Regions from separate parts of the Labrenzia sp. VG12 genome, predicted to be linked through region 1. Evidence: riboswitches for the same ligand, from Rfam matches in the RefSeq annotation. Region 1 holds a riboswitch; each other region holds the start of a gene.

Region 1 (7,027 bases):
ATTGGTCAGATAAATGGTTGCTGCTTCGACAGCAGCCAGGAACCTTTCGAAACGGGGATCGTCCGTCTTGTCCTTGTTGACCACATAGATCAGCTCATCAAAAATCGGAACACCGTTTTCTTCAGGAAAGAACGCCTTGCCTTCCTTGCCTTCGATTTCGATCTGGGTCAGCTCGAAGTTGCGATAGGCACCGATGACCGCGTCCACCTGGCCGGACAGGAGTGACCCCGACAGGGCGAAGTTCACGTTGACCAGCTCAACATCATCGATGGACAGATCGACCGAGCGCAGCATCTGGCCCAGCATGGCGTCTTCAAACCCGGAGACGGAGAAACCGATGGTCTTGCCCTTCAGCTCCTTCAGCTCCTTGATCGGCCCGTCCTTCAGCACAATCAGCGAGTTGAGCGGCGTTTCCACCAGCGTGCCGATCCATTTCAGCGGAAGCTCTTCCTCGATCTGGGCATGCAGTGTCGGCTGGTAGGACACGGCGATGTCGCCGCGTCCGGCGGCCACAAGCTTGGGCGGCATGGCCGGATCCGCCGGTTCGATGATCTCCACTTCCAGGCCTTCGGCTGCGAAGAACCCCTTGGTCTGTGCCGTGACCAGAGGGGCGTGATCGGGATTGATGAACCAGTCCAGCAAGAGGGTCAGCTTGTCGGCTGCCTGCGCCGGTTGAGCGGCCATCAGGCCGGCGGCGAAAGCAAGGGACAGGAGTTGTTTTTTCATGGGGTCCTCCAATTGGGCGGCCGTCAGGTGACGGGCTGCCAAGGTACTAGAAACTGGGTGAAACGATTGACGATAAAGCGCATGATCAGCACCATCGCCGCGAGCAGGATCAAAGCGGCGAACATCATGTCCGCCTGCATGCGATTGCTGCTTTGAAGCATGATGAAGGCCAGACCGCCCTTGGCCCCGGCCCATTCGCCGATGATGGCGCCCATCGGGGCGAAGACGGCGGCGACCCTGAGCCCCGACGCAAAGGCCGGCAATCCCGACGGCAGCCGGAACAGCCACAATTCACGCAGCCGCGGCAGCCGGTAGAGCCGGGCGAGATCTCCAAGTCCCGGGTCAAGCCGTTGCAAGCCATCGAAAAACGTCGATGTCACCGTGAAAAAGATCACCAGCACGACGACGACAATCTTGGATTCAAGGCCGAAGCCCAACCACAACACCAGGATCGGCGCGATGGCGAAGACCGGCAGGGCCTGCGTCACGAGGATGGGCGGCATGGCGAAACGGGCGGCCAGCGGGAACAGCCACAGAAAAACCGAGAGCAGCGCCCCGGCCGCAGCCCCGACCACAAATCCGAGCACGGTCTCAAAGGCCGTGATGCCCGCGTGATGCATCAGAAACGGAGCGTTCTTTGCGAATGCGGCAAACACCCGCTCGGGACCGGGCAGGATGTAGTGCGGTGTGTCGAAAACGGTGACGATCATCGCCCAGAGCGCAACCGTCACTCCGAGCCCGAGGACGGTCTTGGCCGCCGATGCCAGGACAGGTTTCATCGCACATGCTCCTGTCGGCCGCACCCATTGACAGGTGTGACAGCAGGAACCGGCAGATGACAGGACGGCATGGGCCGCCTTGGCTGACACGAACGCATAGGATCTCCCGTCTTCGGACTTGGCCGAAAATGACATTGGAGATCCGGGATAAGGCTAAGGATTCCGTCCCTTCGCCGGCATGACCCGGATCAGGTTCTAAGGGTTCGGCTGACGCCATCTCAGTTCCGTCAAACGGAACACCCCTCGGACCAGGGCGGACCATGCCCGCAAACACGGAAAAAGGCAAGCCGCAGGGATGCGGCTTTTCAAATTTAGGGGAGGTCGCTCGTTCTTAGCCGGCTTGCCAGGCGGCAATCGCCTTTTCCACGGCATCTGCACCAGCCGACCCTTTTTCCAGGGTGAGGATCCCGCGTTTGCCGTTTTCATACAGCATCGGAATGTCGATCCAGCCGCGCTCGCGCAGAAGTGCGAGGTTGCGTTGCTGTTCGTTCGGCAGACTGGACAGGGCGATCCAGAAGAAACCCGGAGACACCTTGACCGACGCACCGATCAACGCGTCGCCTCGGGCTTCCTCGGTCGGCTTCATGACAAGACCCGGGACGTTGACCACGTCACCAGAAGCAAAGCTTTCCGGAAACTCGTATTTGATCTCGACCAGGTGGCTGGCTGGCAGCGACGTGTCGTCATTCGGCTTGATGCGAATGTCGACCTTGATATCCCGTTCCGGAATTTCGATTTCCGCGCTGAGAACGGCCTGCGACTGACCGTCGAGATTGGTCTCTTCGTCCAGCGTCCAGACAACTGCGCCCTGGGCAGCCGTTCCGGCACCACCGGAATCCTCCCCTTCTTCATAGAGGATGGACCGTTGCGCACCACCTTCCGAAGTTGCCGGCGGGGTCGTTTCTTCCGGTGAGATCGCCGCAATACTGTCGCCAGGCGCGGCAAGGGCCGGTTGTTCTGCAATGGCAGGTACGGACGGTTCAGCTACGGGCGCCGGCTCCTCTCCGGGAGTGCTTGCAATCGCAGGCTGCTCCGGAGCGACCGGTGCAGGGTCGGGCGTGATGAGGGTCGTCGTCACGGTTCGGGCGTCGGGCGCAACCACATCACCGTTGCCGTCATCAAGCAGCCGGTCCGTGTTCTTGGACGAATCGGAGGCTGGCGTTTCGGCAGGTGCGGCAGGCTCCGGAGCGGCCGGTGTGGGTTCCGGTGCCGTCGCCGTCTGCGTATCTGAAGGCTGCAGCACCGATGTGCTGTCTGGCGTCTGGTTGTCCGCCGGCAGCAGGAAATAGGCCCCGACGCCGGCCAGGATCACCACCAGCACGAGCGCTGCGGCGATCGGCACGATCTTGCCACCTGACGAGCCGCTCTTCAGCGCATCCGAAGCGCTCGGTCGGGCACGCCGGCCGCGGCCGGCTTTCGCGGCCGGTTTTTCTGCAGCCTTGTCTGATCCAGGCTCCGGCTTTGGGTCCGGGGTGATGTCTGCTTGCTGCGCCGGCTCGAACAGGCCCTCATCCGGCTCCGGCTGGCTTTCAAACGCAGGCTCCTGACGAACAGGCGCTGCGTCCGCCGCAAGATTGTCGTCCTGAGGCGCAACAGCGTCCCGGGCGCTTTGTGTTGCCTGGCTGGCGGCCGCGCCGAGCGTCTCGGCCTCGGCCAGCGTTTCCTTCAGCGGAGACGGCGTCTCCGGTTCGACAGGGGCAGCGACAGGTTCTTCGGCCGGCTGCGACGTAGCATTGTCGGCCTGCGGCTCGGAGGTCGGCTCATCGACGACTGCGGGAGGTTCCACGACGGGTGCTGCCGGCTGTGGTGTCTCCGCAGGTGGTGTCGCCTTGACAGGCGGTGCACCAAGGCCAAGGCTTTCGCGTGCTGCTTCCGCCTCTACCTTGCGAATGGCTTCTTCCAGGCGCAGCTGCTCTGCGGTGATTTCGGACGGTGCGAGGGGAGGTTCGTAGGCTTTCAGCTGGTTGACAATGGCGTTGCGTGCGCGGCTGTAGACACTTCGGCGCGCAGCACCATTGTTTTCAGGCAAAGACGCGATCGTTTTCTTCAGAATTGAATAGTAATCAGCCATCTTCCTGCCTACCGGCCGACTGTAAGGAACTGGTCCACGGCCTGAGAATTCCATTCGGTCTCAGGCTTATATCAAGTTTTGGATAGACGGTGCGAATTCTTCGGGGCGTTTGCACCGGCAATCGTCCTTACAGCACTCCTTCCTACTAAACATGGTCAGGCGAACCTCAAGCGGTCCGCCGATGGGGGACGTGCGCCGCAGTGATTCGCGACGCACAGCCGTATTTCTTAATATTGGCCTTTAAAAGACAAATATCTCAATCCTGGAAGGGATTCTGCACAAGAATTGTGTCGTCCCGTTCCGGGCTGGTCGACAGCAGGGCAACCGGTGCGCCGATCAGTTCTTCAACGTGGCGCACATATTTGATCGCCTGTGCTGGCAGTTCCGCCCAGGTGCGCGCACCTTCCGTCGATTCCTTCCAGCCCGGCAGACTCTCATAGATCGGCTTGACCCGCTCCTGCGCGCCCTGGGACGCCGGCAGATAATCGATCTTCTCTCCGTCCAGCTCATAGCCGATACAGATCTTGATCTCGTCGAGGCCATCCAGAACGTCGAGTTTCGTCAGGGCAATACCGTTGATGCCGGAGGTGCAGACCGTCTGGCGCACCAGCACCGCATCAAACCAGCCGCAGCGGCGGCGGCGTCCGGTGACCGTCCCGAATTCGTGGCCACGCGTGCCGAGGAACTCACCGACCTCGTTCTCCTGTTCGGTGGGGAACGGACCTTCGCCGACACGCGTGGTGTAAGCCTTGGTGATGCCCAGGACATAATCGACGGAGCCCGGCCCAAGGCCGCAGCCCGTGGCAGCCTGCCCAGCCACTGTGTTGGAGGAGGTCACGAACGGATAGGTGCCGTGGTCGATGTCCAGAAGCGCGCCCTGAGCGCCTTCAAACAGGATCCGCTTGCCCTGGCGGCGCAGATCGTCGAGCAGATACCAGACCTTGTCCATGTAAGGCAGGACCTTGTCGGCGACGCTTGCCAGTTCGTCATAGATTGCCTGGGCCGAAATCTCTTCCTGGCCTAGACCGCGCCGCAGGGCATTGTGGTGGGTCAGCAGCCGGTCGATCTTGGCCGGCAGGGTGGTCAGGTTCTTCAGGTCCATCAGACGAATGGCACGACGACCGACCTTGTCTTCGTAAGCCGGACCGATGCCGCGCTTGGTGGTGCCGATGCGTGTCCCGGTGTTGGAGTTTTCACGCAGTGCATCCAGTTCGCGGTGCAGGGACAGGATCAGCGTCGCATTTTCGGCAACCCGAAGCGTCTCCGGCGTGACCACAACCCCCTGGCCGCCGAGGCGCTCGACTTCTTCGGCCAGCGCGTGCGGGTCCAGCACCACACCATTACCGATCACGGAGAGCTTGCCTTCACGGGCCACACCCGACGGCAGGAGGGACAGCTTGTAGCTGACACCGTCAATCACAAGCGTATGGCCGGCATTGTGTCCGCCCTGGAACCTTACGATGACATCGGCTTGTTCCGACAACCAGTCGACAATCTTGCCTTTGCCTTCGTCCCCCCACTGCGAACCGACAACAACCACATTCGCCATCTAGACTTTGCTCTCCTGCAGCAACTTTTGCACCCCGGCATGCATCCGGGTGCCAACACGACAAGCCCCGGCAACCGGACCGGGGCAAACGGCGCGGACTATAGACAGGTTTCCACCCGCAGGCGAGTCTCTGCGTCGATTTATTACACCTGCCGGAAAGGATTTTCCGGATGCTTGCTGAAACCTGCAGACACCCCAGGCCGAACACTTGTTCTAATCGGTTGATTTGCCGGATTTTTCCTCGGCGCTTTCTGTCAAATCCTGGCCGTCATCTGACCGGTCGCCACCGGCAAGCCTGAAGATCATCGGCGAGGTGCGCAGGAGCCAGACAAAGCGGCGGCGCTGACTGGCCGGCACCGCCCCCCGGCGCGACATGCGCAGCGCAATGAACAGCACGAGAGCCAGATGCAGACTGGCCGTATAGATGAAGAAAGCCGCCGGTCCGAAGGCCCCCATTAAAAGGGATGCAATAAACGGCCCGATCATGGCGCCACATCCAAAGGACAGGGTCAGCCCGGCCGCGACATCGACGAATTGTCCGGGAGCTGCATGATCATTGGCATGGGCGGCCGACAGGGAATAAAGCGGCAGGGCAAATCCACCGAACAGGAAAACGCCCAGAAACAGCGTGGTTTCGCTGATGGCCTGTGCGATCAACAGACATGACAGCCCTGCCGCAACCGTGAAGGCAATCAGGACCAGACGCCGGTCGACCCGATCCGACATCCACCCCGCCGGGTACTGAAAGAGCGCGCCCGCCAACACCCAGAAAGCAATGAAAGCGGCAACCGTTTCCAGATCCAGGCCGATGGATTCGGCATAGACCGGTCCCACCATGCGGAATGCCCCGTTTGTCAGCCCGATGGTGAAGATGCCGACAATGGCGACCGGCGACACGCGCCAGAGCATCAGGGGATTGACCAGCCGGGCCGGCGGTGCGGGCGGGTTGCCTTCGCTGGCGAGCGAAATCGGCACCAGTGCCAGGCAATACAGGATGGCGAGCACGATCAGGATGTCGGTGCCGGTCGCTCCGAACACCGGCAGCAGAAACTGTCCTCCCATCACGGCGGACATGTCGACAATCCGGTAAACGGAAAGAATCCGGCCGCGGGACGCGTTGGAGGCAATCGCATTCAGCCAGCTCTCCAGCACCATCGCCGTGCCGCAAAAGGCGGCACCGCTGACGAGCCGCGCGCCCATCCACAGCCACCCGGTCGGCAGGAAGGCAATCGCTAGAATGGAGATTGCGCTGACGGAAGCCAGTGCCGCGAAAACCCGGATATGGCCAGCCCGGGCGATCAGAAACGGTGTCAGCAGTACACCGAAAATCAGACCGGCGAAATAGAGTGAGCCGAGCAGACCGATGCTGGAATCGGGCAGACCTTCCGCACGCGCCCTGACGGCAATCATGGTCATGGCAAGACCGTTGGCGCCAAGCAGACAGGCTGCGCCGGCCAGCAGCGGCGAGATGCGCCCCGTCAGCGAACGCTGCGCAACAGGTGATGTGGGCTGTGCCATAGGACTTCTTCTTGTGGTGTGCGGCTGCTCGGTTTCGGGTGTCAGGCGGAGCGGCCCCGTGATAGGCGATACCATCGTTCCCGCATTCAACGAGAAAATCAATGTCGCTGCGAAACTGGATCCTGCTTGTTGTTCTTGGTGCCATCTGGGGCGGGGCATTTCTGTTTGCCAAGGTCGCCGTTGCCGAGATCCCGCCATTCGTGTTGGTTTTCCTGCGGGTTTTCATTGCCTGCACGACGCTGATGATCGTTCTCTGGCATCAGGGACTGCTGGATCATCTTGAGTGGCGGCTGGCCGGACCGTTCCTTGTCATGGGTCTGCTGAACAACGCGGTCCCCTTCTCGCTGCTGTTTCTCGGCCAGACTGTCATCGGCGCAGGTCTGG
Region 2 (7,027 bases), 2.6 Mb from region 1:
GATTATTCGCTCGGCCTTTACGCGTCGAAGACCTATCTGAAGGAACACGGCACGCCAAACTCACCAAGCGATCTCAGCGCACACGATCTGATCGGCTATGTGGAAGATCTGCTCTATTCCCCGTCCCTCAATTATGGCGCGGAAATCTCGCGGGACTGGACAGCACGGTTCGAGATTGCATCCGCCCTGGGACAGACGGAGGCTGTGCGCGGCGGCGCCGGCATCGGCATCCTTCACGACTTCATCGCGCGCGATGACAGCACGCTCGTCGCCGTTCTGCCCGAGCTCAAGTTGAAACGCGCCTACTGGATGGTCACACATGAAAGCTCCCGCCCACTGCGCCATGTGGCGGCCGTGCAGGACTTCTTGCGCGACCAGGTCGCGCGCGACAAAGCCATATTCGGGTAGCACTCCTTTACACAGCGATGAATGCTATCGCCACTGCGCGGTTGCCGAGATCCATTCCCGCGTCCGGGCCTCCGGGTCCGAATTGCGGGTGATGTCGGTGACCACCGCCGCACTGTCGGCCCCGTTTTCAAAGACACCGGGCAAGCGTTCCGGATTGAGACCACCAATCGCGACCAGTGGCAGACCGCCGATCTGATCTTTCCACCTGCCGATCTTCTCAAGGCCTTGCGGTGCCCATTTCATCTTCTTCAGGACGGTCGGGTAGACAGGCCCCAATGCAACATATTCAGGCGCAACGGCGAGAGCTGTTTCCAGTTCCGCGCCGTCATGGGTGGAAACCCCGAGTTTGAGACCCGCCGAGCGGATGGCATCGACATCAGCGTCAGCCAGGTCTTCCTGACCCAGATGAATGAAATCACAGCCTTCATCGATGGCCAGCTGCCAATAGTCATTGACGATGAGCTGGCAGCTATGCTCGGCGCAGATCTCTTTCGACGCCGCGATTTCTTCGCGCAAAACGCGCTCGGGCTGGTCCTTGATGCGCAGCTGCACAAGCTTCACGCCAAGCGGCACCAGGCGCCTGATCCAGTCGGAGCTGTCGACAATCAGGTAGAAGGGATCGAGTTTCATTCAAACACCGCCATTCCGATAACCGGGGTTGAGGGAACCGCCATGTCGCGCGGTTCCAGAGGTACTGCTTCATAGGCCAATCGACCGGCCTCGACTGCTCCGGAAAAAGCCCGGGCCATGGCCACCGGATCGCCGGCCTTGGCAACGGCCGTGTTCAACAGGACGGCATCGAAGCCCAGTTCGAGGACCTCAGCCGCATGCGAAGGCCGGCCGAGGCCAGCATCGACTACAAGCGGTATGTCCCTGAAATGCGCGCGGTAGCTTTTCAGGGCATCCGGATTGACCGGCCCCCTGGCAGAGCCGATCGGCGCACACCAGGGCATCAGGACCTGGCAACCTGCCTCCAGCAGCCGCTCGCCGACGATCACGTCCTCGGTTGTATAGGGAAACACCTTGAAGCCGTCCTCGCTCAGGATCCGGGCGGCTTCAACGAGGCCGAAGACATCGGGCTGCAGACTGTCGTGATGACCGATCACTTCCAGCTTGATCCAGTCCGTTCCGAAGAGTTCGCGCGCCATCTGCGCCGTGGTCACCGCTTCGCGAACCGTATGGCAGCCTGCGGTGTTGGGAAGAACACGCACCTTCAGATCACGGATCAGATCCCAGAACTTGCCACCTGCGCCGCTGCCCGCGCTCTCCCGTCGCAGCGATACGGTCAGGATTTCCGTACCGGAGGATTTGATCGCATCCGCCAGGATCCTGGGCGATGGATATTGTGCCGTGCCCAGCAGCAGCCGCGATGAAATGCTCTCCCCGTAAAAGTCCGGCATCGCTCTCAGCCTCCCTGCATCGGCGACAGGATCTCGATCCGGTCGCCCTCCCGCAGTGTGCAGGCATTGCGGACTTCCGAACTGACAAGTTCGCCGTTCCGCGCTGTTGCCAGGAAAGCGTGCTCATAGTCCAGCTCCTCAAGGAGCAGGTCCAGGGTGGCGCTTTTAACGTCGCGCGCTTCGCCGTTAATGAAGAGCTTCAAGACGAGTCTCCTGATGTTGCGTGGTGATCATGTGTGCCGCAAGGCCCGCAAAATGCGGTGCCAGCAGGAAGCCGTGGCGGTAAAACCCATTGACGAAGATGGTGTCTCCCGCACGCCGGATACGCGGCAGATTGTCGGCATAGGCCGGCCGAAGCCCGGCACCGGTCTCGACAATCCTGGCTTCGGCGAAGCCCGGATGCAGGCTGTAGGCGGCATTGAGCAATTCCATGGTGGACCGCACGGTGACCGGCCCGTCGTCGCCGCTTTCAATCATGGTCGCGCCGATCATGAAGTGTTGGTCCTCGCGCGGAACGACATAGACCGGAAAACGCGGATGCAGCAGGCGCACGGGCCGTGCCAGATGAACGTCCGGTGCGTGCAGGATCAGCATCTCGCCGCGAACCGGGCGCAGGTCCGGATCGCGGGCAGCCATGCCGGTGCAATCCGCTGTCAAACCCGATACGTTTCGAGGGCAGTCGCTCCCGACATGAAAATCGACACCATCGGCGATCAGGTCATCAAGGAGTTTTTGAAGCGCCGCACGCGGATCGAGATGGGCTTCGCCTTCGAAAAAGAGACCTTTTGCGAAACGGCCCTCCAGCTCCGGTTCTAGAACTGTCACCCCGCTGCGGTCGAGCAGCCGGTAGCCGGATGTTCTTCGGGCAAACCGGTCGAGTTCCCGGGTATCTCTGGCAGGTGCCACCACCAGTGTTCCCCTTCTCTGTAACAAGCCGGGTACGGCGCGATCCCACCAGTCGATGGCACCCTTGCCAAAGCGCAGCACCGGCTCTTCTGCGTTCTCCCGTTCGCACCAGGGCGCCAGCATGCCGCCGGCAAGCCAGGAGGCGCTGCCGCTCCAATCCGAACGCCTGTCCACCAAATGGACCTTAACCTTGCGCCGAAGAAGCTCCCGCGCCAGCGCAAGACCAGCGACACCGGCACCGCGAACCAGGACTTCCATCACCAAGTCCCCTTTGTGCAGGAGTATGCGTCTCTACGGTCTCCAACGACTGCCAAGTGTTTTCCTTCCGGCAAAGACCCACAAACGGTCTCGGGCAGATAGACGGTCAGCCTGGTGACAAGAGAGGAGCCAGCATCCTGCGGAATTGTGATCCGGACGGATCGCAGGCACCTTCCCTTCGCCAGCATGACCTGGATCAGGTTCGTCGGGTCCCTGCGCTGCGCATTGCGCTCTGCAGCATCTCAGCCCCTCGTGGGGCACCCCGGGTGTGGTTTCCTTGTGCAACCCGGTATTCGAACTGTCAAGAAGCCAGCCTTCAAACAGCAGTCGTCCCCACGCGAGAAAGAAAGTCTCTGACCTCCCCCAGATCGGTCAGCCGGTGAACGCTCAGATGGGCGGGCGGATTGTCCTGGATCCGCACCAGCTTGTCGCGGGCGGAGTGACGCGTGCGCCAGATGAAACGCAGGAATTCCAAGGTCTGGAGGTTGAAGCGCTCCGGACAGCCCTCCGGCAGATCCGGTCGGCTGCGCCCGTAATATTTCACCGACCGCTTCAGGACACGAAACAGTCTCAGACCGACCGGCACATCCAGCCAGATGAAGGTATCCGCCCGCGCGACCCGTTCGGCATACGTGCTCGAATGACCACCTTCGAAGATCCAGTGCTCTTTTTGGTGCACTTCGTGCGTCAGCCGGTCTTTCTCTTCCCGGGAACGCTCAACCCAGCCCGGCCGGTAGTGGATCTTGTCCATGTGAAAGACCGGCAAACCGGTTTTTTCGCCAAGTGCGGACGCAAGCATGCTCTTGCCCGAGCCGGGACCGCCGACAATCATGACACGTTTCATTTTATACCTTCCAGGGTCAGGAGGGCCGGCGGTTATACACGCATTGCAAGACATTGAAACCGGGAAACAGACTGTTCAATGGACACTTTTGCAATCGTCACCCTATCTAGGTGGCAATGACATGACAGCGATTGAAGGAGAGGCCCATGAGCTGGCTGAACTGCCCCGATCCCACCCCTGGCGATGCAGCAAGCTGCGATCCGATCGACACGATCATTGTTCCGCGCACCTCCGATCTCGGCGGTTTTTCCGTGCGCCGCGCCCTGCCCTCCGCCAAACGGCGCATGGTTGGTCCGTTCATCTTTTTCGATCAGATGGGGCCGGCTGAACTGCTGGTCGGCGGCGGCATCGACGTGCGCCCGCACCCGCATATCGGCCTTGCCACGGTGACCTATCTCTTCGAAGGCGAGATGTATCACCGGGACAGTCTCGGCACTGAAATTGCCATCGCACCGGGCGCCCTTAACTGGATGAGTGCCGGCAAGGGCATCGTGCATTCCGAACGTGAACGACCGGAGCGGCTGCAGCAGACACGGCCGCTCTTTGGGCTGCAAAGCTGGGTGGCTCTACCCAAACATCTGGAAGAAGGCGACCCGAGCTTTCAGCATCACGGGGTCGAGGACCAGCCGGAATTCGCCGACAAGGGCGCGTCGGTCAAATTGATTGCCGGCGAGCTCTACGGTCACAAGGCTCCTGTGAAAACCGCCTCCGACATGTTCTATGCCGATATCAGCCTGGAGCCGGGCGCCAGAATCCCGCTGGACGCCGGATGGGAAGAACGTGGCCTTTATACCGTGTCAGGTCAGATCACGATCGCCGGCCAGAGTTTCGACCCGGCTCAATTGCTTGTGTTCAAGCCTGGCGACCACCTGGTGATCGAAAACAACTCTCCGGCCCCCGCGCGGTTTGTTGTGCTTGGCGGCGAGCCGATGGACGGCAAACGCTACATCTGGTGGAACTTCGTTTCCTCCTCCAGGGAGCGGATCGAACAGGCCAAGGAAGACTGGAGACAGGGCCGCTTCGACACGGTCCCCGGTGATGCGGAGGAATTCATTCCCCTGCCCGATCGTCCGGGCCCCTGACGCTCCAGCCGCTTTCGAGCGGTGGCGCCTGTTCAAATCTGTCGGCGGGCCGGATCAGGTCCGGCTCGCCGAAATCCATGATGATATTCATGCGTCGGCTCGCGCGCGGGTCGCCGGTCAGGTTCGGGTCTTCCGGAGCGACCGAAAGCTGCACGCCGCGATGGTTTGTTTCCAGCTTCGAAAACCCTGAGACGGCCTTTCTGAAAGTGTCGGGCACCGTCCAGCCGTAGCGCCCGGCCAGTGCATCAATCACCAGCCAGACGGCTTCCAGGCCGATCTCCTTCTGACGCGGATCTTCCACGACCAGTTTCAGCCGCAGATAGTCAATCTTGTCTTCGTCCGGGCCGCGCAACAAGAGAAACAGTGTCGTTGCGCCATAATCGACACTCGGTGTGGTCAGCGGCACCAGATCGGAGGCGCATTGCCAGCGGTCCTTGTGAAATGGCGCCTTGCGCCAGCCCCGATTGGTCAGACCGAGCTGCTGAAGCTCGGCACACAGCGCGTCCGGCTTGCCCAGAAAACTGCGTTTCAGCTCCGCGGCGAGTTCCGGCGCCGGCCGCAGCAGCGCTTCGCGCGCGGTCTCCTGCAAGGGCAGCAATGGATCGGGCAACCCCGGGCCGGTCGAGACGGGCTGGCTGATCCAGTCCTTCAGGACATTTAAAGTCACTCCACCGACGGCAAATCCGGCCGTCAGCAAGGCCAGCGTTCCCCAGAAATAGTAAGGCGTTACGAACGGTCGCCTGACGTTGCCCTCACCTGTCGACCGGTGCACCGCTGCGCCCCGATCCTGCAGCCTCTCTTCCGGTTGCTGGAACGGATCGTCTTCCTGATCCGCCCAGCGAGGGCCGGCATTGCGTTTGCCGGAGCGCATCGCACCAGGTTCCTTTGGCGATTGCTCGGGCCGTGCTGTGCGCGCCGCCGTCAATAACTGCCTGATCCTGTCCGCTAGTCCTGACATCGTCACCTAAACCGGCATCCTTTCTGACCGGATGGTCAAGGGTTCGGGATTTATCAATACAAACTCTTGAAAACGCAACCGGATACCTGTCATCTATGGCCGCCGCTGCGGCCTGCCCGCAATTCCGTCTCATCTGACAGTCCCAAAGCACTGAAGAGGTTCAGGATGTCCTCCTTTCCAGGCGATTCAGCCACGCTGCGCCAAGACATTATCGAGACAGCCCGATCGCTGCCACGGCTGGGACTGACCAAAGGCACATCGGGGAATGTAAGTGCACGCACTGATTCTGGTTTTTTGGTGACGCCTTCCGGAACACCCTATGAAACTTTGACGGAAGACAAGATAGTCGCGCTCGATCTTGACGGCTGTTACCGCGGTGACGTGCTGCCCTCCTCCGAATGGCGCATGCATCTGGATTTCTACCTCGCCAAGCCGGATTGCGGCGCGGTGGTGCATTGTCACAGCCCGCGCGCGACGGCCCTGTCCTGCCACCGGCGCGGCATCCCGGCCTTCCACTACATGGTGGCTCTCGCCGGGGGGACCGGATCGACTGCGCCGACTATGCGAGTTTCGGCACAAGAGCCTTGTCCGAGGCAATGATCCGCGCACTGGGCGAGCGCAACGCCTGCCTGCTCGCCAATCACGGCCAGATTGCCGGCGGCCCGACCCTTTCAAAGGCGCTCGCTGTGGCCGAGGGCGTCGAAGACCTGGCAGATCAATATCTGTCCGCGCTCACATTGGGTGACCCGGTCATACTCGATGACGCGGAAATGACCGGAATTCTGAACAAATTCAAAAGCTACGGCAAGCAGACAGCGGAACTGGCGGACGGCCAGGCCGCCGCGTTCGAACTGCCGAAACGGGTGGACTGACATGCGACTTGGAATTGACTGGGGTGGAACGAAGATCGAGATCATCGCTCTGTCCGGAACAGGTGACGAAATCTTCCGCAAGCGCGTGGACACGCCGCGCGACGACTATGACGGCTGCCTCCAGGCCGTCAAATATCTGGTCGACGCCGCCGAGCAAGCCACAGGTGAAAGCGGAACCCTCGGTCTCGGTATCCCGGGCTCCCTGTCCCCAAAGACCGGTCTGGTGAAAAACGCGAACTCGACCTGGATGAACGGCAAGCCACTGGACAAGGACCTGCAGGCCGTTCTCGGCCGGCCGG
Region 3 (7,027 bases), 1.2 Mb from region 1:
CGCCGACTGGGCGGGCTTCAAGGCCCGCCAGGAGGCAAGCGCCGCGGCCGGCAAGTATCGCGGCATCGGCCTTTGCTCCTATATCGAGGCCTGCGCCTTTGCCGGCGGCGAGGAAGCAACGCTTGAACTCGACGAAAAGGGCAGCCTGACGCTTTTGATCGGCACCCAGACCAACGGACAGGGCCATGCAACCGCCTACAGCCAGGTGGTCGCCGAGGAATTCGGTGTCGCCATTGAGGATGTGGACGTGATCCAGGGTGACACAGACCGGGTGCGGAAAGGCGGCGGCACCGGCGGGTCCCGCTCGATCCCGATCGGTCTGCCGTCCGTGCGCGAAGCCGGCCGGACGCTGGTGAAGAAGGTCAAGGAACTGGCGGCCGACCGGCTGGAAGCCGGGATCGAGGATCTGGAGCTCGACAGCGGCCTGGTGCGTGTTGTCGGAACCGACCAGCAGGTGACACTGGCGGAGATCGTCGCCGAAGCCGGCGAGACCCTGTCGGCGCGCGAAGAGGTCAAGCAGTCGGAAAACACCTATCCCAACGGCACCCATGTCTGTGAGGTGGAAGTGGATCCGGACACCGGCGACGTCGATCTCACCAATTACGTGATCATCGACGACTTCGGCGTCACGGTGAACCCGCTGCTGCTCGCCGGTCAGGTCCATGGCGGGGCGGCGTCAGCCGTCAGTCAGGCGCTGTGCGAACAGACGGTCTATGACGAGGATGGCCAGCTTCTGACCGCCTCTCTGCTCGACTATCGCATGCTGAGGGCCGCCGACCTGCCGGACATCCATTTCGAAACCCGGAACATTCCGTCGACCACCAATGCCATGGGCATCAAGGGCGCCGGCGAGGCCGGCACGATTGGCGGCTGTGCGGCGGTGATGAATGCGGTTCAGATGGCCCTGAAGGACGGCGCCGGCGTCAGCAACCTGGTCGACATGCCGGCGACACCGATCCGGGTCTGGGAGGCGATCCAGTCGGCGGGGTAGGTCAATCATCGTATCTGTAGAGTTAAAGGCGTCCAACCGGACGCCTTTTGTCTTTTGGCTGAACGCTCAACCCGCTGTTCATTCGGCAGGTAGCGGGTAGGGCTCTCCACCTGCGCGTTCGTACTCCCAGATGTTCTTTTCGAACGCTCTTAGGCGCTTGTGGATCGAGATCAGTTCGATGATGACGCCCCACGAGTTGGCCAGGAATTGAAAGGAGTTTTCAACTTGGCTGAAGGCGGAGCTAATACGCTGTAGCAATCCATAAGTAATTGCACCTGCTAGAATGGTTGGAGCGAGAACTACAAAAGGTATCAGAACTGCACCTTGCAAATAAACCCACTTTGCGACGTCGAAATACAGGTAATGGAAGTACAGCTTGAAATAGTTTTTTCGGACGTCTTTATAAAGATCTACGATCGTTTGAGGCTCCGCTCTGTCTTCGTGGTCCTCGCCGTAAACAAGTTCTTTTCTATAGGCCGCCTCGACTTTCTGGTTGTTGAATTCCAGTCCAGGGAGCTTGATTCCAACCAAGGCAAGCAGAACTGTGCCGAATGCCGCTGACAGGAGCGCTGCAAAGACTAGGGAGCCTTCGACCTGACCGATTAGCGGAAGTTCCGTTACATGTTGGGAAAGCTGCCAAAGGATGGGAAGAAATGCCACAAGGGTCATTACCGACCGCATGAACGATACGCCCAGACTTTCCATTATCCGGGCGAACCTCATTGTATCTTCCTGCACCCGCTGCGCCGCGCCTTCGATATTGCGCACGACGTGCCAGTGAGACATGTAATAGTCGTTCATTGCTGTCCGCCATCTGAATACAAAATGCCGAACAAAAAACTCTAGAATGACCGCGACGGTTATGAGCGGAATGGCAACGTATAGAAAATCCATAATGCCAGACCAGTATTCCGCCGCGCTGACGCTGCCAGGACTTTGCAACGCCTTCTGGATCATGTCGAAAAATGTGCCGTACCATTCGTTGATCTTCACAGACTGCTGGACCTTGTACCAAGTCACATAAAGAATGAGTACGGATCCAACCCAAGCCCAGAGAAACCACTTTTTGCTGAGAAAAAACGAACGGAACATTGAGCACAGCCTCTCGATTCGGAGATATTTCGAGAATTATAGGTGGACGTGGCGACAAGTGGAGAGCGTCGCAAAATATTGATGTCCAATTGTGGAGTTATTGACTGAATTTGACTGTGGTGTGGCGCTCAAACTTTAGAAGAAGGTCCAATCGGTCAAATTCCCAATCTCCAGGATTGCAACATCACAGAAATGTCAGGATACTGGGCGTCCTATCCGCAGCCAATCTTCCCTGACTTCCCACCATCCCTACTCCGTTTGGGTTTTGTGAGTGTTGTTTTGTGGAGGCTGTCACTTTCCATCTTCTTCTTTGTCACCGGCTAGGCACAGAAGGTGAAATCACCGTGCCGGCCAAAGATTGCTTTCCATGCCCCTTGCTTCCATGAAATCCCGCCTGTCCGGTCCGCCGGCCCCCACCGGCATGACCCGGCAGGCACCGCTCCTCGGGATTTCGCTGAAGGTGGCCTCGACGCTTATCTTCTTTGTTATGGCCACCGCCCTGAAAATTGCGGCGGAGACCGTGCCGATTGGGCAGCTGGTCTTTGTGCGCAATTTTTTCGGCCTGTTTCCCGTGCTGCTGATGGTGGCAATGCGCGGGGAGTTGGGACTGGCCTTTCAGACGCAGAACCCGCGCGGACACCTGATCCGGGCAACCATCGGTCTGTCGGCCATGGTCTGCATGTTCACGGCGCTGTCGCTGTTGCCGCTTCCGGATGCCACCGCCATCGGCTTTGCGACGCCGCTCTTCGTGGTTGTTCTGGCGTTTTTCCTGCTGGGCGAACAGGTCCGGATCTATCGCTGGAGCGCAGTCGGGGTCGGCTTTGTCGGGATCCTGGTGGTGCTGTCGCCACATCTCGGCGAGGCGCATCTTGACGGCCCCTCGACCTTCGGCGCGGCAATCGGCGTGTTGGGGGCCGGGTTTGCGGCGCTCGCCATGATCACCGTGCGCAAGCTTTGCGAGACCGAACGTACCTCGACCATCGTCACCTGGTTCGCCGGCGCCTCTACGTTGCTCGCGCTGCTGACCCTGCCGCTCGGGCTCATGCTGCCGGGGCAGGCCTGGGTGCTGCCGGACGCACCAACGGCAGGTCTCCTGGTCCTGATCGGACTGGCCGGTGGCGTCGGCCAGATACTGCTGACCCAGAGCTACCGCTTTGCCGATGCGTCGACCATCGCGCCGTTCGATTATGTCAACATGCTCTGGGCGATCCTCATCGGCTGGCTGGTGTTTTCCGAAACGCCGGTAAGCGAAGTGGTTCTGGGAGCACTGATCGTGATCGCGGCCGGGATCTTCGTCATCTACCGCGAACACAAGCTGGGCCTCGACCGCACCAAGGCCCGCAGGGCGTCAACGCCCTCAAGGTCGTGAGGGGCCTAAGATTGCGTCTTAAGTTTAAACGTTGTTGTGGCGTGGACCTCAGGAGACGGACCGGCCGCAAGCGGTGTTTGTACCGCCGGCACCGTATTTACTGGGTCCCGGACTTGGCTACGCCAATCCGGGATGACAAAATAGGTGTCTCATATCAAATTGCTGCAAAAGGCGAACAATGCACCTTGATCAGCAGTATTACGTCTATCTTCTCGCCAGCAAATTGGGCGGTACGCTTTATGTAGGCGTGACAAACAATCTTGTTGAACGTGTTTCAGCGCATCGTGACGGTATTGGGAGCAAGTTCACGGCCAAGTATTGCATCAATCGGCTGGTCTATTTCGAAGTGCACGAAGAAATTGACTGGGCAATTAAATGCGAAAAACAGGTTAAGCGCTGGAGGCGCGCTTGGAAAATCCGCATGATTGAAGAGAAGAACCCGAATTGGGATGATCTCTTTCCTTCGCTCGTTTAGCTTATGTCTCCATTGTCATCCCGGATTGGCGTAGCCAAGTCCGGGACCCAGTAATCGGAAACGTTCAACGTTATCGCCAGCGTGGCGGCTGCGAGGTCGACCACGCCTTTGACGCCAAAATAAGGCAACTGATGCGTTGCCAGGCAGATCTTACTGCGGCTTGTATTCAAACCGTTCGACCTGGCTCTTGGTGCCGTCCGGGAAAATGAGCTGAACGCTGATTGACTGGGTCGAGCCGGCCGGCCGTTCCAGATAGGGCTTTTCCTTCAGGACCGCGTTCGGATTGTCCGGGTTGCATGCTTCCAGTTCCCACTCCTGGTCGATCGGGCCGTCATTGAGGCCGTAAAAGACATAGTCGATCCCGCATTTCCAGGATTCAAGGTGGGTGAAATAGATCAGCTCCTGGCCCTGCCAGTCGCGAAAGGCAACCCAGTTGGCCTTGGTCAGGTCAAGGATCTGCTTGATCTGCTCCGGCGGCATGCCCTGCGCGGAGGCCGGTGCGGCGATAGCGGCAGACGAAAGGGCGAGGCCGAGGCAAAGGGCTGTCGATTTCAGAAATTGCATGAAACATTCTCCGTAGAACGCGGATAGGCTCTAAAAAGCCTTGAAGGTGATGATCGTCTTGGTGTCCTGGATACCGTCGATCGGGTGCACCTTTTCATTGACGAAATGGCCGATATCCGCGCCGTTATCGACATAGAACTTCACCAAGAGGTCATAATCACCACTGGTCGAATAGACTTCGGACGCAATCTCCGCATCGGCAATCGCATTGGCGACCTGGTAGGTCTTGCCCAGCTGGCATTTGATCATCACGAAAAACGGTATCATGCGGTGCTCCGGAATTGCTGTTCCAAATGATGCCCATGGACATCGCCCATCTGGGCGTTTCAGTCAATCGTTGAACGTCCGGCCGGCAAGACGGAAAGCCGCACTTGCAATCGCCCGTGCCGCTTGTTAACCGTGCAGGCGTCTCATGGGGGTGCCCGGCCATTCCGGATCGGGCTGAGAGGCAGCCTGCCAACTCCTTGAACCTGATCCGGCTGATACCGGCGGAGGGACTTGAGATCATGACACTTTCCATTGCTGCCACCACGCAATCGCTGACGCCCGAAACGGTTTACGGACTGCTCGAAAAGGTCAGACGGCAACAGCCGCGCATTCATGCCATCACCAATGCGGTGGCCCAGGCCTTCACGGCCAACACGTTGCTGGCGCTTGGCGCTGTTCCGTCAATGACGGTTGCGCCGGAAGAGGTGGCAGGATTTGCGGCAAGCGCAGACGCATTGCTGGTCAATCTTGGCACGCTGGACGAGACCCGGCGGGCCGCCATCCCCCTGGCGATCGAGGCTGCCCGCGCAACCGAAAGGCCTGTCTGCATCGATCCGGTCTTTGTCGACCGGTCTCCGTCACGCTGTGCCTTTGCGCTGACCCTGTTGGCGTCCCGGCCTGATCTCGTACGTCTGAACACGGCTGAACTCGAGGCCCTGTTTCCGGAAAGGGCTAGGGCGGACGCGCTGATTGCCAGTGGAACGGTTCTGGCCGTGACCGGCGCGGAAGACAAGATCGAGAGCGAAGGCGAGGATTTCCGTCTGTTGAACGGGCACCCGCTCATGAGCCGTGTCACGGCGACAGGCTGCGCCGGTGGCGCGGTTCTGGCCGCCTTCTGCGCCGTGGAGGGCGACAAGGCGCTGGCGGCGGCCTGCGGCCTCTCCGTCTTCAACATTGCCGGTGAACTGGCGGCCGTGCGCGCTGGCGGGCCCGGCAGTCTCGTTCCGGAATTGCTCGACGCGCTTTACGGCCTCAGCCTGCGCGATATCGAGGCACGACTCCAGACCGCCTGACTTCAATTCCAATCACATCCCGGGAGATGCAGATGACCGCCATTGCGGTAACCATTGCAGGGTCCGACAGCGGCGGCGGCGCCGGTGTCCAGGCCGACCTGAAAGCCTTTTCCGCAAACGGTGTTTACGGCGCCAGCGTGCTGACGGCGCTGACGGCCCAGAACACGCTTGGTGTCAGCACCATTCATGATGTGCCACCGGAGTTTGTCCGGGCCCAGATCGATGCGGTCTATTCCGATCTGGCCGTCAAGGCGACCAAGATCGGCATGCTGTCGCGCGTGGACACCATTCAGGCCTTGGCCGAAGGGCTGAAAGCCCACGCCACGGGGCCCGTTGTGCTGGACCCCGTCATGGTGGCCGCCTCCGGCGATCCGCTGCTCGCCGACAGTGCCGTCACAACACTGATGGCCGAACTGGTGCCGCTGGCCGATATCATCACACCGAACCTTCATGAAGCCGCCCGCATGCTGGAAACCGGCCTTGCGAGCGACGAAGCGGACATGAAGGCCCAGGGCGAGAAACTGCTGGGGCTGGGCGCTAAGGCTGTGCTGATCAAGGGCGGGCATGGTGAAGGCGCAGAGAGTGCGGACCTGCTTCTGACCAGGGACGGCACGTCCCGTTGGTTGCGCGACAGGCGGATCGACACCGGCAATACCCACGGCACCGGCTGCACCCTGTCGTCGACCATCGCGGCCGGCCTTGCGAAAGGCCTGTCGATGGATCAGGCGGTTGCCGATGCCAAGGCTTATATCCAGGCCGCCATCGCGGCCGCCGACACGCTTCAGATCGGCAGCGGGCATGGGCCCGTGCACCATTTTCACGGCTATTGGAGCAAGTGAGATGAACAAGACGAGTGGCCAAAGGACACATGTGAACCGCCGCGCCTTGCTTGGTGCGACGGCGGCCGGTGCTGCCGGTCTGGCAGCGCCTGCTGTTGCCCAGGAGCAGGCTACGCTGGAATGGAAGCTGGTCACATCCTGGCCGAAGAACCTGCCGGGTCCCGGCATCACCGCGCAGCGGATCGCAGACCAGATCGAACTGATGTCGGGTGGCCGCATGCGTGTGCGCCTGTTTGCCGCCGGGGAACTGGTGCCTGCGCTGGGCGTCTTCGATGCGGTTTCGGCCGGCACAGCCCAGATGGCCCACACGGCTTCTTTCTTCTGGCAGGGCAAGATCCCGGCCTCTGTCTATTTCACGGCCGTGCCCTTCGGTCTCCTGCCGCATGAACATATTGCCTGGATCGAGCAGGGCGGCGG

The links. Region 1 has a riboswitch for thiamine pyrophosphate ahead of CHH27_RS15780 (ABC transporter permease). Riboswitches for the same ligand answer to the same signal wherever they lie in the genome.
Region 2: another riboswitch for thiamine pyrophosphate. It lies ahead of thiO (glycine oxidase ThiO); the one in region 1 lies ahead of CHH27_RS15780 (ABC transporter permease).
Region 3: another riboswitch for thiamine pyrophosphate. It lies ahead of CHH27_RS10455 (hydroxyethylthiazole kinase); the one in region 1 lies ahead of CHH27_RS15780 (ABC transporter permease).

What each region holds. Positions count from the first base shown of each region.
Region 1 is NZ_CP022529.1:3,425,044-3,432,070, forward strand. Features, by position in the region: gene CHH27_RS15775 (ABC transporter substrate-binding protein) at 1-726, opposite strand, end outside; gene CHH27_RS15780 (ABC transporter permease) at 750-1,505, opposite strand; TPP riboswitch at 1,654-1,759, opposite strand; gene CHH27_RS15785 (hypothetical protein) at 1,837-3,576, opposite strand; gene CHH27_RS15790 (adenylosuccinate synthase) at 3,833-5,125, opposite strand; gene CHH27_RS15795 (MFS transporter) at 5,339-6,643, opposite strand; gene CHH27_RS15800 (DMT family transporter) at 6,745-7,027, shown strand, end outside.
Region 2 is NZ_CP022529.1:812,399-819,425, reverse strand. Features, by position in the region: gene CHH27_RS03760 (LysR family transcriptional regulator) at 1-408, shown strand, start outside; gene CHH27_RS03755 (thiamine phosphate synthase) at 433-1,038, opposite strand; gene CHH27_RS03750 (thiazole synthase) at 1,035-1,808, opposite strand; gene thiS (sulfur carrier protein ThiS) at 1,814-2,011, opposite strand; gene thiO (glycine oxidase ThiO) at 1,995-2,972, opposite strand; TPP riboswitch at 3,128-3,247, opposite strand; gene CHH27_RS03735 (AAA family ATPase) at 3,289-3,816, opposite strand; gene CHH27_RS03730 (pirin family protein) at 3,963-4,898, shown strand; gene CHH27_RS03725 (DUF6030 family protein) at 4,867-5,769, opposite strand; partial or broken gene CHH27_RS03720 (class II aldolase/adducin family protein) at 6,022-6,728, shown strand; gene CHH27_RS03715 (ROK family protein) at 6,730-7,027, shown strand, end outside.
Region 3 is NZ_CP022529.1:2,239,303-2,246,329, reverse strand. Features, by position in the region: gene CHH27_RS10485 (xanthine dehydrogenase family protein molybdopterin-binding subunit) at 1-991, shown strand, start outside; gene sbmA (peptide antibiotic transporter SbmA) at 1,070-2,101, opposite strand; gene CHH27_RS10475 (DMT family transporter) at 2,451-3,452, shown strand; gene CHH27_RS10470 (GIY-YIG nuclease family protein) at 3,631-3,927, shown strand; gene CHH27_RS10465 (hypothetical protein) at 4,078-4,491, opposite strand; gene CHH27_RS10460 (Lrp/AsnC ligand binding domain-containing protein) at 4,522-4,758, opposite strand; TPP riboswitch at 4,896-5,006, shown strand; gene CHH27_RS10455 (hydroxyethylthiazole kinase) at 4,998-5,771, shown strand; gene thiD (bifunctional hydroxymethylpyrimidine kinase/phosphomethylpyrimidine kinase) at 5,804-6,610, shown strand; gene CHH27_RS10445 (TRAP transporter substrate-binding protein) at 6,612-7,027, shown strand, end outside.